Regions from separate parts of the Thalassolituus sp. UBA2009 genome, predicted to be linked through region 2. Evidence: predicted binding sites of a transcription regulator. Region 2 holds the regulator's gene; each other region holds the start of a gene.
What was found. Region 2 encodes LexA, which represses DNA repair genes until DNA is damaged. Its sites were predicted from a motif close to TACTGTNTANNTANACAGTA; they were not measured.
Positions count from the first base shown of each region.

Region 1: a site for LexA is predicted at 1,447-1,466, ahead of recA (recombinase RecA). Genes of this name have one in related genera too.
Region 3: a site for LexA is predicted at 1,285-1,304, ahead of B3P58_RS00090 (DUF3137 domain-containing protein). Genes of this name have one in related genera too.
Region 4: a site for LexA is predicted at 1,516-1,535, ahead of B3P58_RS01140 (peptidase inhibitor family I36 protein). Genes of this name have one in related genera too.

Region 1 is NZ_DDCJ01000007.1:11,636-13,841, forward strand. Features, by position in the region: gene recX (recombination regulator RecX) at 1-359, opposite strand, end outside; gene recA (recombinase RecA) at 340-1,377, opposite strand; gene B3P58_RS00805 (CinA family protein) at 1,509-1,994, opposite strand; gene mutS (DNA mismatch repair protein MutS) at 2,069-2,206, shown strand, end outside.
Region 2 is NZ_DDCJ01000068.1:58,591-60,796, reverse strand. Features, by position in the region: gene B3P58_RS08575 (DUF6586 family protein) at 1-103, shown strand, start outside; gene B3P58_RS08570 (hypothetical protein) at 225-476, shown strand; gene B3P58_RS08565 (cell division inhibitor SulA) at 593-1,039, opposite strand; gene lexA (transcriptional repressor LexA) at 1,072-1,671, opposite strand; gene B3P58_RS08555 (TetR/AcrR family transcriptional regulator) at 1,938-2,206, shown strand, end outside.
Region 3 is NZ_DDCJ01000001.1:18,134-20,339, forward strand. Features, by position in the region: gene B3P58_RS00080 (urate hydroxylase PuuD) at 1-145, shown strand, start outside; gene B3P58_RS00085 (substrate-binding domain-containing protein) at 171-1,139, opposite strand; gene B3P58_RS00090 (DUF3137 domain-containing protein) at 1,348-2,206, shown strand, end outside.
Region 4 is NZ_DDCJ01000011.1:35,858-38,063, forward strand. Features, by position in the region: gene B3P58_RS01140 (peptidase inhibitor family I36 protein) at 1-1,351, opposite strand, end outside; gene B3P58_RS01145 (enoyl-CoA hydratase/isomerase family protein) at 1,594-2,206, opposite strand, start outside.

The DNA of each region.
Region 1 (2,206 bases), on a different contig from region 2:
CCGCCGGGGCATTTGCGTTGTGCCAGGTCCAGTGCCAGCTCATACCAGTCGACACTGAGATTGGCGATAGCACTCTGAATCTGCTCTGCGCTCAGGCCTTTTTCACGCAATTCCTGCTGCAGGCGCACAGGACCATAACGCTGACAGCGGCTGTTGAGGAAAGACTCGGCAAAACGTTCATCGGATTGCCAGTGACGCTCGGCGAGGTCATCAAGAACCGTTTCCATATCGTCAGGGTCAGCGGCTTTCGGGGAGAGTTTACGCGTCAGTTCGCGGCGGGAATAATCACGCCGGGACAGCAGATCAACAGCCGCCCGGCGTAATTCAGCCTGCGTCAGCTCAGGCTTCGGTTTCTTCATCCACTTCACTGGTAATGTCAGATGCTACGGCTACCGTCAGCATCTGGCTGCGGATACCGGCTTCAATTTCTGCAGCCATTTCAGGGTGATCCTGCAGGAACAGTGCAGCATTAGCTTTACCCTGCCCAATCTTGTCGCCTTTATAGCTGTACCAGGCACCGGATTTATCCACCAGGCCACATTTAACGCCCAGGTCGATCACCTCACCCATGTGGTAAATACCCTGACCGTACATGATCTGGAACTCGGCCTGCTTGAACGGTGGCGATACTTTATTTTTCACCACTTTAACGCGGGTTTCGTTACCAATAACTTCGTCGCCCTGTTTAACCGAACCGATACGGCGGATATCCAGACGTACAGAAGAATAGAACTTCAGCGCGTTACCACCGGTCGTGGTTTCCGGACTGCCAAACATAACGCCGATTTTCATCCGGATCTGGTTAATAAAGATCACCAGACAGTTGGCGTTTTTAACGTTACCGGTGATTTTACGCAGAGCCTGAGACATCAGACGCGCTTGCAGACCAACATGGCTGTCGCCCATTTCGCCTTCAATTTCAGCCTTAGGAACCAGTGCAGCAACGGAGTCGACAACGATGACATCCACTGCGCCGGAGCGTACCAGGCTGTCACAGATTTCCAGTGCCTGTTCACCGGTATCCGGCTGCGATACCAGCAGGTTGTTGAGATCGATACCCAGCTTCTCGGCATACAGTGGATCCAGAGCGTGCTCGGCATCGATAATGGCAACGGATTTGCCCATTTTCTGCGCCTGCGCCATCACCGATAAACACAATGTGGTTTTACCTGAGCTTTCCGGGCCGTAGATTTCAACGATCCGGCCCTGTGGCAGACCGCCAATGCCCAGAGCGATGTCCAGCCCCAGAGAACCTGTGGAAATAGCAGGAATGGCTTCGCGCGGCTGCTCGCCCATCTTCATAATGGCGCCTTTACCAAACTGACGTTCAATCTGGCTCAGTGCCGCATCAAGTGCTTTCTGTTTGTTAGCATCCATCGCTCTGTCCTGTCTGTGTTTAATCTGGTTAGTCTGTCTGACCGGTCTGTTGTCTTGCTTATGACCAATCACTGTAAATTTAACCAGTATTTAAGCACAGCTTATTCTCAGCGCCAACCCTTCTTTTTTTGTCAGCAGGACAGCCAGCGGCATAAGCCCTGAATGCCGTGCACAACCGCCAGTGCGCGCACCTGTTCGCGGTTACCGGGAAAGTGGCAGCATTCCGTAATCTGCTGCTCGGCATTGCCCCAGGCAAACCAGACGGTTCCCACCGGCTTTTCGTCCGAGCCTCCGCCGGGTCCGGCCACACCACTGACCGCCACGGCCAGATCACCCAGACTGTTATTGACGGCACCGGCCACCATGGCGCGCACCGTCTCTTCACTGACTGCACCAAACTGCTCAATAATCGCCGGTGGTACGCCGAGGTAGCGGACTTTGGCTTCGTTGGAATAGGTTACAAAACCACATTCAAACCAGTTCGAACTGCCGGCCAGATCGGTCAGCGCACTGGCAATACCGCCACCGGTACAAGACTCAGCGGTGACCAGCCGCAGATTACGGCTCTGCAGAATTTCAGCCAGTACGGCAACAGAAGCATTCAGTTCAGGGCTCATTTCTGTATCCTCGCGGAATCACTTACAATCTGCCGTTTACATTAACACGCCCGTTTTTTAAGGACACTCGCCCGATGAGCCAGGCAACTGCCCAGCACACGCCGATGATGCAACAGTATTTCCGCATCAAAGCCGAATTCTCCGACACTCTGCTGTTTTATCGCATGGGCGATTTTTACGAATTATTTTACAGCGACGCCAAACGTGCAGCA
Region 2 (2,206 bases):
CCGGATTGCGTTGGTTGCCACCCCGCACTCACCGGTTGCCGGTTGGCTGCAGGATCTGACCCGCCTGATTGAAGACCAGCGCGCCAATCGTCAGGAAAGCTGACTCCTCGATGAGCATATTTATGCAGAACCGTTTACTTTTTATTACTAACGGTTCTGTGTGTCGTTCAAGCTATTGAAAACATCCTGTGATACACTCCCGCGCCCAGTTTTGAGAGGCGGTTATGGCGCGCTTTTTTGAAATCGTAGAACTTTCCAATGGTGATATCGCCCTGCGTCGTGCCGACGATCAGGACAGCGATGCACTGGTGTGTATTCATTTTTCCGAAGATGCCAAGGCCAGCCTGCAGGCGCATCATATGGATGTTGCGCGGGTAATGCTGGAAGCCGGTGTACGTAAAGTCGGCGAGCTTTCCGGTATGGAAGTTGAGCGCGAAGACTTCGACACCCCTGAGTATCAGCAACGACTGCACTGAGCTGTGCTGTGCTGTAGTGAATTGCCTACAGTCCGTACGTGTGAAGCTGTGCTGAAAGCACAAAAAAAGCCCTGATCAAGATCAGGGCTTTTTTTGTGTTCGTCGCTTTCTGCGCCTCAGGGGCGGCGCTGAATCAGCACCACATGGCTGCCGCTCTGGTCGGCCTGCTGGCGAATAATCTGCCGTTCGTGGTTGCTCAGCTCGCCCTGCCATTCAACAATCATATGGCTGTTGCCGGCCGCCAGAACTTTGCTGCACAGGGCCAGCTGGGTGTCATTGCACAGGTCGAGATGAATCACCGGCGAATGCTGCAGGCCCATGCTTTCCAGCCAGCTTTTATTCATCGGACGGTGCGGGCTCAGCCACATCAGCCAGCGCTTATGCGCATTGCACTGTGCCAGCATCGGCAGCAAATGCATGGGCTGAATGGCACTGCCTTCACTGACGATGACCTCGGTCAGACTGCCGCGCAGCGCACTGGTGCTGACCCTGGTCATTCTGCCTGGTTGCTGGCTGCTGAGAGATAAGCCGGCTTCTTCCATTCCGAGTAATAACTGACGCATAACAATCACCCCGAACCTGTGAACAGTTGCTGTTAGCTGCGGCGTACAACGCCGACGTATAAACCTTCAACGGCAAATTCCGTTTCCCGCAGATCAACTTCAATGGGCTTAAAGTCGTCATTTTCCGGGTGCAGAATCACCTGATTACGCTTCTTCTCGTAGCGCTTGACCGTTACTTCGTTATCGACGCGGGCAACGATGATTTCGCCATTACGGGCGGTTTCGGCTTTGTGCACGGCAATGTAGTCGCCGTCGAGAATACCGATGTTCTTCATACTGTCGCCATGAACTTCCAGCAGGAAGTCTGCAGAAGGGCGGAAGAAGCTGGGTGGAATCTCGCAGTATTCGGCGATGTGTTCCTGAGCCAGGATGGGCTCACCGGCGGCTACACGGCCAACGATTGGCAGACCCGGATTCTGCTCTTCAACAATGCGCAGGCCGCGGGAAGCGCCGGGCATAATTTCAATCGCCCCTTTACGTGCCAGCGCCTTTAAGTGTTCCTCTGCGGCGTTAGGCGATTTAAAGCCCAGCTCGGCAGCAATTTCGGCGCGGGTGGGCGGAAATCCTGTTTCTTCCAGTGAGGAGCGGATGAAATCCAGAACCTGCTGTTGTCGTGCCGTGAGCTTGATCATGATGCTTATCCAGTCTGTTGATCCATACAGTATGGTGTAAATGTATACAGTATTTTATCCAGTGTAAACCCCTGTTATCAGCGGTCTGTGGATTACGGTGTATTCACCGCCGTTGTACTGACCCGGATAATGGAATGAGGCTTTTAGCCTTTGGCCGTATATGGGGTTGCCTAAATCTCGTTTTAAACGTATGTTTGAAACAGTTGTTTTGTACTGTCGGCGATGGCAATAAAGCCGCGACAGCGTGATAAGGCAGATGCAGGGTTATGGCACAGAAAGATACGGTAAAAAGTATCCTGAATGCGGCAGAGGAGTTGTTTTCGGAGCGTGGCTTTGCCGAGACCTCATTGCGGAATATCACCACCAAGGCCGGAGTGAATCTGGCGGCGGTGAATTATCATTTTGGCTCTAAGAAGGCGCTGATTCAGGCGGTATTTGCCCGTTTCCTGACGCCATTCTGTGAAGATCTGGAACGTGAGCTGGATGCCGTACAGGCACGTCTGGATGGCAAGGTACCGGAATTACCGGGCATCTT
Region 3 (2,206 bases), on a different contig from region 2:
TATCCTCGAGTCTGAAGCGCAACTTCTGCAGTACAAAGACCGTATGCTCAGCGCACTGCAAACCGGCTATATGCCACTGGCCAATATCACTGCCATGACTGAAGACGAGCGGGCGCAGTTGATTGTCTGGCTGCAGGCTAATTAGTGTTAACAGGCCCTGGCACAGTATTTTAATTGGAACGTTCTGGCTCGGGCGGGATGATGGTGTTCGGTGTATAGATAACCGCCTTCAGCGGTTTTTTATTGATACTGTTGAGCATATTTTTATAGGTCAGCTCACCAATACGGAAAAAGTCGATGCTGACCAATGAGTGCACCAGCTGTTCCTGCCGCAGCTGGTGGTATTCGGGCAGTACCTTGCCAACTCCGATAATGATCAGTGGCTTCTTTTTTCTCAGGTTTTCCTGAAAAGGCAGCAGGATGTTCTGGTATGCCTGGGGATCAATCAGAGGCCAGCTGCCAACAGACAGAAATACATCGGGTTTAATTTCAGTCAGGCTGATACGTATTTCAGCTAATGCGCGTTTGTTGCTGTCGCCGCTGTCCCAAAGACAACGTTCCGGCTCATACCAGCCACCCTCACCACGCAACGGCTGAGCGTCGATCAATGCCGGATTGCCGCTCAGTTCGCGTCTTATACCCAGAACCCGCAAAGCGAGATTGGTATCGTGTTCCGCGGTCATTAAACATACAGAACCGCCATTGGGGTAAATTGCTTTTGCCTGACGGGCGAGATCGCGCCCGAACTGTTGGTTGTCGGTGCCGACATAGCTCAGGCTCAGATTTTGTTCTCGCTCAGCGAATGGCGAATCAAAAGTCATGACCGGAATTATTGCCTGAGATACGGCCTGCGCAATAACATCCGATTTGGTCACCGATATTGCCATGGCGCTATAGCGCCGGCTATTGATTGCACTTTCGATGGCTTTAGCCTGAATGCGGGCGCTGGTTTCCTGCTCCGGGCCGAGCAATACACAATGATCGCTATTTTTTTGTGCTGCAGCCTCACAGCCACGCCAGACTTCAATAAAGTTCTGATCGCTGGTGCTTTTGGCAATCAGGGCGAATTCCCGGCCATCAGCGATGACGCTGTGTGATAGCAAACAGATAAACAGCAGGCATATCTTCCGTGTCGACATTAACGCTCTCCATTCGCACTCCCGTGTATCTGATAGCGTATTCCGCTACGGATTACCAGTCCGAACAGAGTTCGTTAATGCTAATAAAACCATGTTTTTAGAAGGGGTAATGTGGCGTATATCGTTCATTACTGTAACCCGATTTTACTGTCTTACTTCTCAATAATGATAAAATGGCAGAGCTATATAGGAACGTTAAGGATCGTTTATGACGCACAACCAGCAGGTGAGTGTGAATATCACCCGCCTGAAGGAAAAAATTGAAGCTGCGACCAGCCAGCATGATCTGGTCGGTATTATCCGTTCACTGGAGCATCATCCGGGCCCTCTGGATTACAAAGATAAACCCTGGCTGGTTATCGGCTTGCTGTTTATGGGGTTGGGAGGGCTGGCGTTATTCGGCGTTTTTTCCCGGAGCCTGCCGTATGCACTCAATTATTTTCTGGATGTTGTACTGTTCTACAGTCAGTACTGGTTGCCCGTGACGGCCGTTGTTTTCTGGCAGCTGTGGCGTGAAGAAAAAGGCAAACCGGGCTTTTTATCCCGCTATTTTAACACACAGCAACAGCGTATAGCGGTGGCCAGCGGAATAACCCTTATCGTGATACTTATCCCATTCTGGGGGGCGATATACTGGGGGGGATTAGAGCTGCTGACCATGCTTCTATCCGGTGGCGGCTTTGCATCGTATGAAATGGGGTTACCTTTACTGCTGCTGGTGAGCGGAGGCCTTGTCCTGTGGCGTATTTACGACCGTAAACACTGGCGCCGGCCGTTATCAGAGCGCATCAGCCTGCGCGATATTCTGTTTAATAACGGTCTTAAAGCGCTGCCTTTTAAAGGGCAGGAGAAAGCCAAAGAGCTGGGGCAGCAGTTTAAGGAATTTATCCGTGGCAATGATCTGCGCGAAATTCAGCATCTGTACCAGGGACATTATGACGGTAATCTGCACAGCTTTGATTACAGTCTCTACTGTTTTCATTATGTCGTGCGCCGTAGCGAAACCTATACCGATTCGAAAGGCAGAACCCGTACCCGTGTGGTGAGAGACAGTTATTACCGCCATG
Region 4 (2,206 bases), on a different contig from region 2:
CCATATCGCCTTCATCAATCATATCCAGACCAAAAGCGTTGATACCGTTCTGCAGGCCGGTTAATGCATCTGCAGCGCTGACGTTGTCGTTACAGAAATAGTTAATGCATTCCTGTGAGCGAACATAGCGGCTGCTGTTAAAGTGATTTTCGTAGACGTTCAGGCCACTGACGCCTTTGTTTTGCTCAAAGTTAACAGCAACACTTTTGGCAATATCACAGCCGGTGCTGCCGTCATCTTTATAAATAAAGACCCGTTTTCCCTGTTGGCGGATTTGCTCGAAGGTCAGGTCGTAGGGAAGGGTCTGACAACTGCCGGCGGTGTAGACGATATCGCCCAGCCAGGCGACGTCGTTCTGCAGCTGTTGATAGCCACTGCTGTCACCGTTGATATCGTCCTGCAGGTAGAAGAACACCACGTCATTGGCGTCGGCCCCTTTCAGCCAGCTGTCCACTTCACCCAGCATGCGGCGCAGCGTGGTGGTAAAGGTGGTGCCGCAATCAACCGAGTGACAGACCTTGGTGTAGCTGCCACCTTTACTGACATCCAGTTCAAAGAAACGCACGCCCAGCTGTAACTGTTCGATCAGCGCACGACGATGGTTTGGTCCGGGAATCAGCTGACCGCCAAAATACGCGGTGCTGTTAAACGCGTTGTGGGCTGCCAGAGCATTGGTTTCGCGGATAGGGCTGCGGTAACCGGCGGCTTCGGTAATATCGATCGCAGCTTCCTGAGCGGTAGGTGCGCGTGAAGTCACGCGAAAAGAGTCGATATTATCTTCAACCCAACCGGCGGGACGTTCTTCCAGATTGGACGTGCTGCGCGTCAGGATGCGGTTTTCTTTGCTGTAGTTAAAGCCGGGGTAATTAAAAATCTCGACATTGGCTTTACCGGCAACCAGCAGCGAAGAGGCTTTGTTACGGCCCAGTAATACATTATTCAGATCGGATTCACCTTCACCGGCCTGCAAGCAGTGTGGTGTACCGCGAAAGCCCGGATGCTCGAATAAACAGGCAAAATCATTGCTGTTACGGTTACGCACTTTAAACGAGCTGATGCCGTCATTCATATTGCCCATTTTGTAGGTATTGGCCATCACCCGGCTGTGTTTACCGCCGTAATTGCTGTGCTCGAAAATTTCGATATAGCTGTTGCCGTACAGTTTAATGGACGACACTTTGTCGTTGCGGGAAGAGCCGATCCAGCTGTTATCACCAACGCCATAACACCATTCGGCGCCCTGATATTCTGCATGTTCATACAGACAGACTTTGTCTTCGGCCTGGACTGCCAGCGCAGTGCCTGACAGCAATAATGCGGCGGTCAGCGCGCGCACAGAAGGTTTTTTCATACCGACCTCACAGAGAGAGTGGAGAGTTATTTTTATTGCTCTCCGGTGGCGGCGTGAGATCACTCAACGGAGATAAGCTTCCATGCAGGAACTATCTTAGACCTGTGGTTGTGAAGGGAGTATGACAATATGAGACGATGGTCTTGTTTTTTTGGCAGAATTTAAACTGATGAAATTGTCAGAAGAAACCAGCCGCAGAGAGCGGCTGGCCAGGCGTTCGCGTCAGCGGTTCAGCGCTCTGCTCAGAGCAGTTTCATGGCATCAATAAACGGCGGGTTTTTCTCGCGCAAAGCATCCAGTACCGGCTTGTGAAAGCGCTTTTTATGCTCGGCAAAAATAGTGCGCTTTTTATTAAAGGTGCGGGCAAAGGTCAGCGCACCTTCCAGTACTGCGTCTTTACCTTCAAAAATAGCGGTAAGGAAATGATCGGCGAGTAATTCCGCCGCGCCGACCCGGCGGCCGGTCAGCAACATATCGTTGTAGCGATACGCCGGCAGACTCTTCAGTACCACATCAATTAAACCCGGTACAAAGGGAATGCTCATATCCACTTCCGGAAAACAGAAGTAACCACGATCACTGCGCATAACGCGGAAATCACAGGCACAGGCAATCACACAGCCATTGCCAAAAGTATGGCCGTTAATGGCGGCAATCGCCGGCACAGGAAGCTGCATCAGCCGCGCATGACAACGATCCATGGTGTGCATAAATTCTTTCACATCATCATGCTGGCCACCCTGAATGGAACCCATCAGCCAGGGCACATCCAGACCCTGGCTCCAGCTTTTTTCATCGGATGAGGTAATTACCAGCGCTTTAAAATCGATATTATCTTCCACCGTCTGCAGGTGT